4 regions of the Pseudochelatococcus lubricantis genome follow, and region 4 is predicted to be linked to each of the others. Evidence: predicted binding sites of a transcription regulator. Region 4 holds the regulator's gene; each other region holds the start of a gene.
The links. The regulator LexA, encoded in region 4, represses DNA repair genes until DNA is damaged. The targets are predictions, from matches to a motif close to TGTTCNNNNTGTGTTCNG.
Positions count from the first base shown of each region.

Region 1: the regulator LexA is predicted to act here: its motif matches at 2,079-2,096, upstream of ACFFJ7_RS03465 (DNA recombination protein RmuC).
Region 2: the regulator LexA is predicted to act here: its motif matches at 1,799-1,816, upstream of recA (recombinase RecA).
Region 3: the regulator LexA is predicted to act here: its motif matches at 1,681-1,698, upstream of ACFFJ7_RS07030 (YifB family Mg chelatase-like AAA ATPase).

Region 1 covers NZ_JBHLXC010000002.1:123,334-127,076, reverse strand. Annotated here, with positions in the region: gene ACFFJ7_RS03470 (short-chain fatty acyl-CoA regulator family protein) at 1-861, shown strand, start outside; gene ACFFJ7_RS03465 (DNA recombination protein RmuC) at 846-2,048, opposite strand; gene def (peptide deformylase) at 2,151-2,699, shown strand; gene ACFFJ7_RS03455 (GNAT family N-acetyltransferase) at 2,696-3,283, shown strand; gene ACFFJ7_RS03450 (50S ribosomal protein L25/general stress protein Ctc) at 3,458-3,743, shown strand, end outside.
Region 2 covers NZ_JBHLXC010000001.1:653,396-657,138, forward strand. Annotated here, with positions in the region: gene cysN (sulfate adenylyltransferase subunit CysN) at 1-1,663, shown strand, start outside; gene recA (recombinase RecA) at 1,893-2,978, shown strand; gene alaS (alanine--tRNA ligase) at 3,229-3,743, shown strand, end outside.
Region 3 covers NZ_JBHLXC010000002.1:918,918-922,660, reverse strand. Annotated here, with positions in the region: gene ACFFJ7_RS07030 (YifB family Mg chelatase-like AAA ATPase) at 72-1,610, opposite strand; gene ACFFJ7_RS07025 (Spy/CpxP family protein refolding chaperone) at 1,952-2,485, shown strand; gene ACFFJ7_RS07020 (universal stress protein) at 2,644-3,069, opposite strand; gene ACFFJ7_RS07015 (2Fe-2S iron-sulfur cluster-binding protein) at 3,172-3,492, opposite strand.
Region 4 covers NZ_JBHLXC010000002.1:1,113,144-1,116,886, reverse strand. Annotated here, with positions in the region: gene parE (DNA topoisomerase IV subunit B) at 1-1,781, shown strand, start outside; gene lexA (transcriptional repressor LexA) at 1,971-2,756, shown strand; gene ACFFJ7_RS07830 (ComEC/Rec2 family competence protein) at 2,886-3,743, opposite strand, start outside.

The DNA.
Region 1 (3,743 bases), 990 kb from region 4:
CGCCGTCACGGCGTGCGCGTGGAGATCGCGGTCGCCCAAGAGGGGCCGGAGCGCGACATGCAGCGCAGCTACGATCCGGAAACGCGCGTGCTGCGCCTGTCGTCGCGGCTGCGGGCGGGTCAGCAGGCGTTCCAGATCGCGACCCAGCTCGCCCTGCTGGAGCACGACGGTCTGATCGCGGCGCTCGTCGCGCAGGGGCGCTTCACGAGTGCCGAGGCGCGCAAGCTCGCCCGCATCGGCCTCGCCAACTATTTCGCCGGCGCGCTGGTGCTGCCCTACGGCACGTTCCTGCGGGCGGCGGAGGCGCGGCGCTACGACATCGACCTGCTCAGCCATCGGTTCGGCGTCGGTTTCGAGACCATCTGCCACCGTCTCAGCACCTTGCAGCGTCCCGACGCGCGCGGGGTGCCGTTCTTCTTCATCCGGGTGGACAGGGCCGGCAACATCTCGAAGCGCCAGTCCGCCACCGACTTTCACTTCTCGCGCATCGGCGGCACCTGCCCGCTGTGGAACGTCTACGAGGCCTTCGCGCATCCCGGGCGCGTGCTGACCCAGATCGCGCGGATGCCGGACGGGCGCGCCTATCTGTGGATCGCCCGCACGGTCGCGCGCGATCACGGCGGCTACCGCGCGCCCAGCAAGACCTTCGCCGTCGCGCTGGGCTGCGACCTGCGGCACGCGGGCCGGCTCGTCTATTCCGACGGGCTCGACCTCAACAACCCGGCCGCCGCCACGCCGATCGGCGTCGGCTGCAAGGTCTGCGAGCGTCCCGCCTGCCCGCAGCGCGCCTTCCCGCCCATCGGCCGGGCGCTGAAGGTGGACGAGACGCGCCGCCACTTCTCGCCCTATTCGGGCGAGTGAGCCGGGGGCGCCATGCCGCGGGGAGGCAGGCCGCGAGAAGCGGTGCCGTTCATGTCGCGCGGGGGCGGGGCGTCCTCGAAGTCGAGGGCGGCGATCGCCTCGCCGCGCCGCGCCACCTTGTCGGCCGAGACACGGATCTGGCCGACGTCCTCCTGCGCCTGCCGGAAATGCGTGTCGAGCTTGTCCACCCGCTCGCGCAGGCGGCCGATGTCGTCGACGAGGCGGCCGACCTCCGACTGGATGACGCGCGCCTCCTCGCGCATGCGCGTGTCGCGGATCAGCGACTGCACGAGCTGGATCGCCATGGTCAGCAGCGAGGGCGAGACGAAGATCACCCGCGCGCGGTGCGCCCGCTGCACCAGATCGTCGAAATGCTCGTGCAGGTCGGCGTAGATCGACTCGGAGGGCACGAACAGCAGCGCGATGTCCTGCGTCTCCCCCGGCAGCAGGTATTTTTCGGCGACCTCGCGGATGTGGTAGCCGATGTCGTTGCGCACGCGCTGGACAGCGCGCCGCCTCGCCTCGCCGTCGTTCGCCTCGCGGAAGGCAGAGAGGCCCTCCAGCGGGAACTTGGCATCGACGGCGAGCGGCAGGTCGCCCGGCAGGTCGATGAGGCAGTCCGGCCGCTTGCCGTTGGCGAGCGTGGGCTGGAAGCGATAGCCGTTCGCCGGCAGGCCGTCGCGGACGATCGCCTCCATCCGCCCCTGCCCGAAGGCCCCGCGCGCCTGTTTGTTGGCGAGAACATCCTTCAGCCCGAGGACATGGCCGGAGAGTTCGGACAGGTTCTTCTGCGCCGCGTCGATGAGCGCAAGCCGTTCGTTGAGGCTGGCGATATGAGCCGCCGTATGCCTGGCGGAGGCGTCGAGGTTCTGCCCCACACGATGCTGCAGCCCCTCCAGCCGCTCGGACAGGAAGCGCGCCAGATCGTTCTGCCGCGTGCCGAACACCTCGGCGACGGTCTGCATGCGGCCCGTGAGCTGCGCCTGCAGGCCGCGCATCTCGGCCAGCCGTGCGTCGAGTTCCCGCGCCCGCTCGTGGGCGGCGAAGGCCTCCTCGCGCCGCGCCCGCGCCAGCCCGGCGAGCTGCACGGCGATGGCTGCGAGCAGCACGAAGGCCGCCGCGCCCGCCCCCGCGAGGGCATGGAGCAGCGGCACCGGATGGCCGAAGAGGACGATCGCGTCATTCATGTCGCATCTATAGCCGATTCGCGCCGCAGATCGAACGAATAAAGAACATGTTGACCTCGGGGTAAAGAATGCTTATCTCGCTGCCATCAAGGCAGAGGCACGATGACGATCCTTCCCATTCTTGTACTTCCCGACCCCCGGCTGCGGCTGGTTTCCAAGCCGGTCGAGGCGGTGACCGACGATATCCGCACGCTCGTCGCGGACATGTTCGAGACCATGTACGACGCGCCCGGCATCGGGCTGGCGGCGATTCAGGTCGGCGTGCCCAAGCGGCTGCTGGTCGTCGATGTCGGCAGCCGCGAGGAAGAGCGCCAGCCGATGACCGTCATCAACCCCGAGATCGTCTGGGAGTCGGACGACGAGTTCCGCGTTCATCAGGAGGGGTGCCTCTCCATTCCCGAGTACTATGAGGAGGTGGAGCGCCCGGCGCGCGTGCGCGTGCGCTACATGGATCTCGACGGCGCGACGCGGGAGATCGAGGCCGACGGCCTGCTCGCTACCTGCCTGCAGCACGAGATCGATCATCTGAACGGCGTGCTGTTCATCGATCACCTGTCGCGGTTGAAGCGCGAGCGGGTCAGCCGCAAGTTCGCAAAGGCGGCGAAGCATGCCGGCCGGGCCGGCGGCGAGGGCGAGCACACGGAGGCATGACGCAGGAAATGACGGAACTCGACAGTCCGGCGGATGCGATCACGGGCGGGCGCCGGCCTTCCGCGGGCTCTCTGCCATTCGCCTGGCGCCCCATGGAGCCCAACGACCTTGACGGCGTGCATGCCGCCGGCGAGCGCGTGCATCCCGGCTATCCGGAGCGCATCGAGGTGTTCGCGGAGCGGCTGCGACTCTATCCGGAAGGCTGCCATGTGCTGGAGATGGACGGCGGGACGGCCGGCTACGTCATCAGCCATCCGTGGCATCCGATGATGCCGCCCAAGCTCGACAGCCTCGTGGTGGCGATGCCAACCTTCCCGGCGACGTTCTACATCCACGATCTCGCCCTGCTGCCGCAGGCGCGCGGCAGCGGCGCGGGCGCGCGGGCGGTCGCGCATCTGGCGGAACACACGCGCGCCATCGGCCTCGCCGACCTGTCGCTCGTGGCGGTGAACGCCTCCGCGCCGTTCTGGCGGCGGCAGGGGTTCGAGATCGTCGAGGATGCGCGTCTCGCCGCGTCGCTCAAAAGCTACGACACCGACGCGCGCTTCATGATGCGCCGGCTTGAGGCGGTTTTGCCGCTGTAGGCGGCGATTCGGGTTTGTAATCCGGAAAAAAATCTTTATAAGACGCTGGCGCCCGCGAGACACCCTTGGAGGCACGGGCGCTTTCGTGAGCCGGAGACCACCGGGCCGTGCATGTGCGCGGCCATTTGCATTTCCGGCAGTCGTTTACATTTTCGTTTGTCAAGGATGATCAATATGTCCGCTGCCCATTCGGCAAAGCCGCTCAAGGCTACGGCGCGCGCAGGGGTCGGCAAGGGGGCCGCCCGTGCAATCCGCCGTCAGGGTCAGGTTCCCGCCGTGATCTACGGCCTCGGCGCCCCCGCCCAACCCGTCGCGCTCGACTTCAACGAGACGAAGCGTCTCATCTACGCCGGCGGCTTCCTCAGCACGCTGTTCGAGATCGACGTCGACGGCAAGAAGACCACCGTCATTCCGCGCGATTACCAGCTCGACAAGGTGAAGGATTTCCCGATCCATGTCG
Region 2 (3,743 bases), on a different contig from region 4:
CATCACCATCGACGTCGCCTATCGCTATTTCTCGACAGCGCGCCGGTCGTTCATCGTCGCCGACACGCCCGGTCACGAACAGTACACGCGCAACATGGCGACAGGCGCCTCTAACGCCGATCTCGCGATCCTGCTGATCGACGCCCGCAAGGGCCTGCTGACCCAGACGCGCCGGCATAGCGTCATCGTCTCCCTGCTCGGCATCCGCCACGTGGTGCTCGCCATCAACAAGATCGACCTCGTCGGCTTCGACGAGAAGCGGTTCAACGACATCGTCGCCGATTATCGTGTGTTTGCCGAAAAGCTCGGCTTTCTCGGAATCGAGGCTATTCCGCTGTCGGCGCGGTTCGGCGACAACATTTCTACGCCCAGCATTTCCACGCCGTGGTACAAGGGGCCGACGCTCCTCGGCCACCTCGAAACCATCGACGTCCGGGAAGCCGGGGACGATGGCCCGTTCCGTTTTCCTGTGCAATGGGTCAACCGGCCCAATCTCGATTTTCGCGGATTCTCCGGCACGGTGGCTGGCGGGCGCGTCAGGGTGGGTGACGCGGTCGTGGCCGCCGGCTCCGGCAAGACAAGCCAGGTCGCGCGCATCGTGACCTTCGACGGCGACCGCCCGGAGGCACGGTCGGGTGACGCCATCACGCTGGTGCTCGAGGACGAGATCGACGCGCCGCGCGGGGAGGTCTTCGCCGCTACGAAACATCGTCCGATCGTCGCTACGCGCCTCGCCGCACGCCTCGTATGGATGGCGGATGAGATGCTGGTGCCAGGGCGCTCCTACAATCTCAAGATCGGCACGCGCGTGGTACCGGCGACGGTGCGCGCCATCCGCCATTATCTCGATGTCGAGACCCTGGCGGAGGTGCCGGTCGTGTCGCTTGGCCTCAACGCCATCGGCCTCGTCGAGATCGAGACGCTTGTGCCCGTTGCCTTCGACCCCTACGCGGAAAATCACCAGACGGGCGCTTTCATTCTCATCGACCGTTTCAACAACGCGACAGTCGCCGCGGGAATGGTCGCGCAACCGCTCGGCGCGACGAACGTGTACCGTCACGGGTTCGACGTGGACCGCGCCGCGCGCGCCGCCATCAAGCACCAGCGCCCGCTGGTGCTGTGGTTCACGGGATTGCCGGGCTCCGGCAAATCGACCATCGCCAATCTCGTGGAGGCGAAGCTCAACGCGCTTGGCCGCCATACCATGACGCTCGATGGCGACAGCCTGCGGCAGGGACTGAATGCCGATCTCGGTTTCGACCCACCCTCGCGCACGGAGAACATTCGCCGCGTCGGCGAGGTCGCTCGGCTGATGACGGAAGCGGGCCTCGTGGTGCTGTGCGCCTTCGTTTCGCCCTTCCGCGCCGACCGTGACAGGCTGCGCGAGCGCTTTGCGCCCGACGAATTCGTCGAAATCTTTGTCGACGCGCCGCCTGACCTGTGTGCCGAGCGTGACCCGAAGGGCCTTTATGCACAGGCAAAAGAGGGCAAGATAGCTGCCTTTACCGGCATCGGCCAGGAATACGAGCCACCACTGAAGCCCGACCTTCACCTGGACGCCTCGCTGCCCGATCCCGAAGCGCTGGCGAACCAGGTCGTGGAAAAGGTCGAGACGCTGCTTCTGGGGGCTGAGTTGTCAGCCGAGACGTCCGCCGGACTGTAACGGCCGTCGAGGGGCGTCAAGCCGATATCTGCAACAATTTTTGTGGCCGGCGCATGCGGCATGCGCCGGCCGACCATTCCGTATGAGCATTCTTCCCGCATGGCATCCCTTATCCGCGTTTCATTGCGGATAAGTTGGAACATAAAAAGAACTTGTGCGCAAGAACAAAATATGTACCATATCCGGTGCGCGTTGAAATTCGCGGTGGGGTGCCATAAGGAATAGCGTCATGTCAAAAGCCGATTTGCGACTCGTGGAAGGTAGCTCGATGGACAAGACAAAGGCGCTCGACGCCGCGCTGGCGCAGATTGAACGGGCGTTCGGCAAGGGCTCGATCATGCGGCTCGGCAAGGCGCAGGACCGGGTCGAGATCGAGACCGTGTCGACGGGCTCGCTTGGCCTCGATATCGCGCTCGGCGTCGGCGGCCTGCCGCGCGGCCGCATCATCGAGATTTTCGGCCCTGAGTCATCGGGCAAGACGACGTTGGCGCTTCATACCGTCGCGGAGGCTCAGAAACGCGGTGGCACCTGCGCGTTCATCGATGCCGAACATGCGCTCGATCCGATCTACGCGCGCAAGCTCGGCGTCAGCCTTGACGATCTTCTGATATCTCAGCCCGATACCGGCGAGCAGGCGCTCGAAATCTGCGATACGCTGGTGCGCTCGGGCGCGATCGAGGTGCTCGTCGTCGATTCGGTGGCGGCGCTGACGCCGCGCGCGGAGATTGAAGGCGAGATGGGCGACATGCAGCCGGGCCTCCAGGCGCGTCTGATGAGCCAGGCGCTGCGCAAGCTCACCGCATCCATTTCGCGCTCCAACACGATGGTAATCTTCATCAACCAGATCCGCATGAAGATAGGCGTCATGTACGGTTCTCCCGAGACGACGACCGGCGGCAATGCCCTGAAGTTCTATGCCTCGGTGCGTCTCGATATCCGGCGCATCGGCTCCATCAAGGACCGCGAGGAGGTCGTCGGCAACGCGACGCGCGTCAAGGTCGTCAAGAACAAGGTGGCGCCGCCCTTCAAGCAGGTCGAGTTCGACATCATGTATGGTGAAGGGGTGTCCAAGCTTGGCGAACTGCTCGATCTCGGCGTGAAGGGCGGCATCGTCGACAAGTCGGGCGCGTGGTTTTCCTACGACAGTCAGCGACTGGGGCAGGGGCGCGAGAACGCGAAACAGTTTCTCAAGAGCAATCCTGAAGTCGCAGACAGGATCGAGGCGGCCATCCGCCAGAACTCGACAGTGCTGGCGGATCGTATTCTCGAAAACGTCGATCCGTCGACTGAGGATGCCGATGAGGGTGCCGGCTGATATAGCGGCCGGAAGATGCCGCATCCGTTTCTAAAAAATGCCGCGCATGCGCTTTTCCGGATTTCCAAACGTATGAAATCCCGATAGTCAAGGCTTTTGCGGGACGCCATCCTGCCTGTCGAACCGGGTTGCGGGCCTTGCCGCCAGCGTCTATGCCGGTTGGACGGCGGGCGATGGCGATGCCGGGAGTTCGGAATGGCGACGGATCGCTTGTGCAGCACGTCCGTCCCAGGGGTCAGGCAGGGCGTAAATGAGCGGTGTAAACGAGATTCGGTCCACTTTTCTTGATTATTTCGCGGCCAACAGCCACGAGGCCGTGCCGTCGAGTCCTCTTGTGCCGCGCAACGATCCGACCCTGCTGTTCACCAACGCAGGCATGGTTCCGTTCAAGAACGTCTTCACGGGGGCGGAGAAGCGACCCTACTCGCGGGCCGTCAGCGCGCAGAAGTGCGTGCGCGCGGGCGGCAAGCACAATGATCTCGACAATGTCGGCTATACTGCCCGCCATCATACCTTTTTCGAGATGCTCGGGAATTTTTCGTTTGGCGACTACTTCAAGGAGACCGCCATCGAACTTGCCTGGAAGCTCGTGACGCGCGAATTCGGCTTGCCCGAAAAAAAGCTGCTGGTTACCGTCTTCGCGGAGGACGACGAGGCCGCTGATCTGTGGAAGAGGATTGCCGGCCTGCCGGATGACAGGATCATCCGCATCGCGACCTCGGACAATTTCTGGTCGATGGGGGATACCGGCCCTTGCGGTCCCTG
Region 3 (3,743 bases), 190 kb from region 4:
AATGCGGTTAACACCGGGCGGAATATGCATGTTGATAAAAAACTGTTGCATGCACGCAACAACCATTCCTCTCATGCCGCCGCCGCGATCCGCCCGATGCCGCCGCGATAGGACAACGCTTCCGCCAGATGCCGCCGGCCGACTCTCTCCTCACCGTCGAGGTCGGCGAGGGTGCGCGCCATGCGCAGCACGCGGTGATAGCCGCGGGCCGACAGGCGCATGGAGTCGGCCGCGTCACGCAGCAGGACGAGGCCCGCGCCGTCCGGCTGCGCCACCTCCTCCAGCAGCGGCGGCGGGCAGTGGGCGTTGGTTCCGCCGGCGGCGAGGCCGAGGGCGCGATAGCGGCGCGCCTGCATGTCCCGCGCCCGCGCCACCCGCGCGGCGACGGCGGCCGAGCTTTCCGCCGCCTGCGGCTGGATGAGATCGGCGGCCGTCACTGCCGGCACCTCTATGGCGAGATCGATGCGGTCGAGCAGCGGGCCGGAAAGGCGCGCCTGATATTGCGCCGTGCAACGGTCGTTGGGCTGGCGCCGGCAGGCGAAGCCCGGTTCCGTCGCATGGCCGCAGCGGCAGGGGTTCATCGCAGCGACGAGCTGGAAGCGCGCTGGATAGACCGCCCGCCTGTTGGCGCGGGAGATCAGCACCTCGCCGGCCTCCATCGGCTGGCGGAGGCCGTCGAGCGTCTGGGGCGCGAACTCGGGCAATTCGTCGAGGAACAGCACACCATTGTGCGCCAGCGACACTTCGCCGGGCCGCGCATGCACGCCGCCGCCGACAAGCGCCGCCATGGAGGCGGAATGATGCGGGGCGCGGAACGGCCGCCTGTCCGTGAGCGCGCCTTCGGCAAGGAGGCCCGCGACCGAATGGACCATCGACACCTCCAGCAGTTCGCGCGGCGTCAGTGGCGGCAGGATCGACGGCAGGCGGCTCGCGAGCATCGACTTGCCGCTGCCGGGCGGGCCGTGCAGCAGCAGGTTGTGGTTGCCGGCCGCGGCGATTTCCAGCGCGCGGCGCGCGCTCTCCTGCCCGCGAATGTCGCCGAGATCGGGCATCGGCGCGCCTGCCCGCTCCACCGCCGGCGAGGGACGCGCCAGCACCTGCGTGCCCCTGACATGGTTGGCGAGCTGCACGAGCGAGGCAGGCGCCACGATGTCGAGATCGCCGCCCGCCCATGCCGCCTCCGGACCGCAGGCCGCCGGGCAGATGAGGCCGAGCCCGCGTTCCGCCGCGGCCATGGCCGCCGGCAGCGCGCCCGCCACCGACGCCAACGTGCCGTCGAGTGCCAGCTCGCCGAGCACGACGTAACCGGCCAGCGCATCGGCCGGAATGGCGCCGATCGCCGCCATGACCGCCAGCGCGATCGGCAGGTCGTAGTGCGAGCCCTCCTTCGGCATATCCGCCGGCGCGAGATTGACGGTGACGCGCTTCGCGGGCATCGCCAGCCCGGAGGCCGCAAGCGCGGCGCGTACGCGCTCCCGCGATTCGCCGACCGCCTTGTCCGGCAGGCCGACGACGGAAAACGCCACCACCCCCGACGACACGAGCACCTGCACGTCGACGGGGCGCGCCTCGATCCCCTCGAAAGCAACCGTCGCAACCCGCGCAACCATCCATCATCCCCGAAAACCGCACACCGGCGCTCCATGTGCGAGCACAATAGTACAGCCATCAGCGCCACTCAAGAACAATTAATGAACATAATTCAAAATTCCTTTATTTTATTATTTAAAGAAAATCAAAATACGTAATTCATAAAAAAATCGATATTATTTGATGATTTTTTAATAAAAAATTTAGATATTTAAATACAATTTCTCTTTATTGTTTCATATGTTACATAAATTTAATAATGGCTTCTGCCACCTTAAGGAAAGTTAACTTGAATGCGGGCCGGGGCGGCGGCATATTTTTTTGCATCGCAACCGAGAGTGATCCGAAAGGACGACCGGATATGAAAAAAGCAATCGTTGCCGCTTCCACCGCCCTGCTTCTCGCCGGCCTGACGCCCGCGTTCGCCCAGGCCGACCAGAAGGACAGCAAGCCCGCGGTGGAGAAGGTCGAGCGCGACCGCCAGCAGGGTCCGCGCTTCTCCGCTGAGGACCGCGCCGCTTTCGTCGCCGCCCGACTCGCGGCCCTGAAGGCCGGCCTGCAGCTCACGTCCGAGCAGGAGCCCCACTGGACCGCCCTTGAAACCGCGCTGCGCGGCATCGCCGACGAGCGCGCGGAACGGCTCGCCGAACGTCGCGCCGGCCGCGACGAGGATGACAGCGAGGCGGATAGCGGGGAACGCCGCGAGCGCCGCGATGTGCTGCAGGTGCTCTCCTGGCAGGCCGAGGGCCTGCGGGCACGTGCGGACAATCTCACCAAGGTGGCCGAGGCGGCCAAGCCGCTCTATGACAGCCTGAACGATGCCCAGAAGCGGCGTTTTGGCGTGCTGCTGCGCGATGCGCTCGGCGGCCCCGGCGGGCCTCGCCACCAGCGCTGACCGCCTCTTCACCCCGTTCATAGGAAGGCCGGCGCCCGCGAGGACGCCGGCCTTCATCGTTTCCGAGTCGCTTACCGGCTCGGCGGCTGGCGTGTCAGATCATGCCTCAATTCACGGAAACCGGAATCTGTCCTGTTTACGTTGAAACAAGGCAGCCTCTAGTCGCGCAGCACCAGCACGGAACAGGTGGCGTGGCGCACGATGGTCGCGGCGTTGGAGCCGATGAGGTAGGTCGAGACGCCCGGCTGGTGCGAAGACACGACGATCAGGTCCGCGCCCATCTCCGACGCCTCCTCCAGCACCTCATTGTAGACCGCGCCGAGCCGCACAGCGGTCGAAACACGCTCGGGCGGCAGGGGAACGCTCTTGGCGAACTCCGTCAGATCGTCGGCCGCCTGCTTCGCCTGCTCCTCGTCGAAATCCGGCGGCACGAACTCCACAAACGACACCGGCAGCACGGAGCGCACATAGACGAGCCGCACGGTGCCGCCCGATTCCCGCGCCAGCGCCGCCGCCCGCGCGACAGCCTTGCGCGCGATATCGAGATCCGCCAGGTCGACCGGAACGAGAATCTTCTTGAACATGGTCCGCTCTCCTTCGCTCAACAGGCTCACTATCGCGGCGATGGCCGCCTGCGGCCTTGTCCTGCATCAATCGCACGCATGAATCGCGCGCCGTCCATATTATTACGCCTGACGTTCCGGCGTGTGAACAACGAGCCCGTCGAGCGCGTCGCTGACGCGAATCTGGCAGGAGAGTCGGGAGTTCGGCCGCACGTCGAGCGCGAAGTCGAGCATATCCTCCTCCATGTCTACGGGTTCGCCGACGATGTCGACCCACATGTCATCGACATAGACGTGGCAGGTGGCACAGGCACACGCGCCCCCGCACTCGCCCACGATTTCCGGAATGGCGTTGCGGACGGCGGTCTCCATGACTGTGGAGCCCGAAGCGGCATTGACGCTGCGCGCAGCCCCAGTCGAATCGATATAGGTAATGATCGGCATAAAACTTCCTGACTGTTCTGCACACGGCATCCGGATCGCGGCTTTTCTGCAACACCGGCTCACAACACTGCCGGCGGAAGGCGTTTATACCCTCGCTCCCGGTCTTCGACCGCTCGCGCGTGAGTTTTGCTCAAGCACCGTACGGGCTTGACCGCCCCTCGGTGAGCCAGGCCCATCGAGGGGCGGTATGGCGTGCCCTTGTCGCCGCGCAGCGTTATGCAGCGTATTGACAGGCAAAGGCATCGTTCAAT
Region 4 (3,743 bases):
AGGTGGAACTGGAGGCTGACGGCTTCCTCAGCGTCACCGACAACGGCCGCGGCATTCCCATCGACCCACACCCGAAGTTTCCGGACAAGTCGGCCCTCGAAGTCATTCTCACCACCCTGCATGCCGGCGGCAAGTTCGATTCGAAGGCTTACGAAACCTCGGGCGGCCTGCACGGCGTGGGCGTGTCCGTCGTCAACGCGCTCTCCGAAAAGCTGGAGGTCGAGGTGGCGCGCGGGCAGACGCTCTACCGGCAGGATTACGCGCGCGGGCTGCCGCTCGGCCCGCTGCAGACGGTGGGGCGCGTGCACAACCGGCGCGGCACCAAGGTGCGCTTCAGGCCCGACGCCGAAATCTTCACCGCGGGCTCGCGCTTCGACCCCGCCCGCCTCTTCCGTATGGCGCGCTCCAAGGCCTTCCTGTTCGGCGGTGTCGAGATTCGCTGGCGGTGCGCGCCGGCGCTGCTGGCCGGCAACGACAAGGTTCCGCCCGAGGCCACCTTCCGTTTTCCCGGCGGCCTGAAGGACTATCTCACGCAGGAGATCGAAGGCCGCACACTCGTCGTCGACGGCCTCTTTTCCGGGCGCATCGACAAGTCCGGCGGCGACGGCAGGCCGGGCGGGCACGGCTCGCTCGAATGGGCTATCGCCTGGTATGCGGAGGACGACGGCCATGTCGCCTCATACTGCAATACCATCCCGACACCCGAGGGCGGCACGCATGAACAGGGCCTGCGCAACGCCCTGCTGCGCGGCCTGCGCGACCACGCCGAGCGTGTCAACCAGAGCAAGCGCGCGGCCCAGATCACGGCGGAAGACGTCATGGTTTCCTGCGCGGCCATGCTGTCCGTGTTCATCCGCGAACCGGAGTTCCAGGGCCAGACGAAGGACAGGCTCGCGACCGCCGAAGCTTCCCGCATCGTGGAAAGTGCGGTGCGCGACGCCTTCGACCACTGGCTCGCCGCATCGCCCCAGCAGGCGGGCCGCCTGCTCGACTGGACGGTGGACAGGGCCGAGGAACGGCTGCGACGCCGTGCCGAAAAGGACATCGCCCGCAAGACGGCAACCCGCCGCCTGCGCCTCCCCGGCAAGCTCGCGGACTGCACGAAGGCGGGGGCAGCGGGATCGGAGCTTTTTCTGGTGGAGGGTGATTCGGCGGGCGGCTCGGCCAAGCAGGCGCGCGACCGCGCCACGCAGGCCATCTTGCCGCTGCGCGGGAAAATCCTCAACGTGGCTTCAGCCGGACGCGATAAGCTCCTGCAGAACCAGCAGATCGCCGACCTCATGCTGGCGCTCGGCTGCGGCATTGGCTCCGCCTACCGCGGCGCGGATCTCCGCTACGAAAAGATCATCATCATGACCGACGCCGATGTGGACGGCGCGCATATCGCCTCGCTCCTCATCACCTTTTTCTGGCGCCAGACGCCGCGCCTCATCGACGAACAACATCTCTACCTCGCGGTGCCGCCGCTGTTCCGCCTGACCCACGGCGGCAAGACCGTCTACGCGCGCGACGAGGCGCACCGGCAGGAACTCATGCGCACGACGTTCAAGGGCAAGAAGGCCGAGATCGGCCGCTTCAAGGGCCTTGGCGAGATGCTGCCGGCGCAGCTCAAGGAAACCACCATGGACCCACGCAAGCGCACCCTGCTGCGCGTCGTCGTCGAGGAAGACGCGCGCCCGCAGACCAGCGATGCCGTGGAAAGGCTGATGGGCAACAAGCCGGAAGCGCGCTTCTCCTTCATCCAGGAAAACGCCGCCTTCGCCACGGATCTCGATATCTGACGCGGGGCGGCCGAATATCTCCGCGGGATGCCGAAAAAAGCCGCGCGGCGGAGGCAAGTTTTAACGATCATGCCGAATAGTGACGCTTGCGGAACACATTAAGAACTTGTATAGTGTTCGTGTTTCGTTTCATGGAATCCCGTTCCACGAAATGCCGCAGGGCGCTGATCCGGGAAGGATGTGTAGACCATGTTGACGCGCAAGCAACACGATCTGCTTCGTTTTATTCATGAACGCATGCGGGAATCCGGGGTTCCGCCTTCGTTCGACGAGATGAAAGATGCGCTTGATCTGCGCTCCAAATCGGGCATTCACCGCCTCATCATCGCGCTGGAGGAACGCGGCTTCATCCGACGCCTTCCCAACCGCGCCCGCGCTATCGAGGTGATTCGCCTGCCGGAGGCATTGTCCGCGCCGGTTCCGCGCGGGCGGTTCAGTCCCAGCATCGTCGAGGGCGGCCTCGGCCGGGACGGCGGCGCTGTGCGGGAAAGCGGACGCGAGACTGCGAGCCCGGTACGCGCCAGCGGGAACGTCTTGCGCGCCGCGGGCGAGCGGGTGAGCATCGATTCGGGTGAAGCGACGGCCGGCAACACGACGCAGATCCCCGTGATGGGGCGAATCGCGGCCGGCACGCCGATCAGCGCGATCCAGAACAGCAGCCACACGCTGGCGCTGCCGCCGGAGCTGCTGTCGTCGTCGGGGGAGCACTTCGCCCTTGAGGTGCGCGGCGATTCGATGATCGAGGCCGGCATTCTCGACGGAGACACGGTCATTCTGCGCAAGCAGGATATGGCGGAGACGGGCGATATCATCGTCGCTCTCATCGACGACGAGGAAGCTACCCTGAAGCGCCTGCGCAAACGCGGCTCCTCCATCGCGCTGGAGGCGGCCAATCCTGCCTACGAAACAAGGGTGCTCGGCCCCGACAGGGTGCGCATCCAGGGCAAGCTCGTCAGTCTGGTCCGCCGTTACTGAGGCGTATCGGGCAGCGAACACGCGAGCAGGCGTCTCTTCCGGCGCCATTCTCCGCAAAGCTTTGATTTGGCAAGTCTTTTATTTCAACGATTTAGCTGATCAGATCATTCCACCTGATCGGAGTGTACTCTAGCGTCCTGCGGGCCGGCGCCAGGGCCGCCCTTCCCCGCCGGCCACATTGCTGTCATGCGTGCTTTCCACGATCAGTCCGCCATTGCCGGATGTCAGCGCGATGGCGCCCAACCGTTGCAGGTCTTCGCGATCGATCACATAGGCTGCGGCACAGTCTGGCGGCGTCTGGCGGGGCGTGATCAGCAGGGCGGCGCGCCTGCAATCCTCGGCGAGCGCAGCGGGGTCGCGGGTGAAGGCGACGCTGCGGCCATCGGCGAGCCGGGCGACGCAGCCGAACCTGTCGCAGGCGACGTTGTGTTTGAGCGCGGGATCGTCCGCTCGGCGCCCGTCGCCGTCCGCCTTCAACCACTGCTCGACGACGAAGGCGGAAGGATTGCCGAGGATGACGAATCGACCGCCGGCGCTCCGCACGGCGGCGCCGCGTCCCTCGCGGTCGATGCGAACGTCGGGCCGCGCGGGCGCGGCGGCAAACGCAACACCGACCGCCACCGGCAGAACAGCGAGCCACCGCAGCGGCGTCGACCACAGGCAGGCCCAGAGCATACCGAAGGCGAGCAGCGAAAGGGCGCCGACGCCGAAAGCCGGCACGACGACAACAGCGCCGGGAAAGCCGGCGGCGATCCGCGCGCCCGCCAACACCGGCACGGCAGCGAGGCCGGCGAGATGCCAGAAGGGGCCATCGAGACCGAGCGGATAAAGCGCCACGGCAAGGAAGGAGAACGGCATGACCACGAGTTCGACGATGGGCAGGCCGAAGGCATTGCCCAGGATTCCCCACGGGTTGAAGGTCTGGAAGTGATAGGTGCTGAAGGGCCCGGTCGCGAGCATCGCCACGACTGTGGTCATGACGCTCAT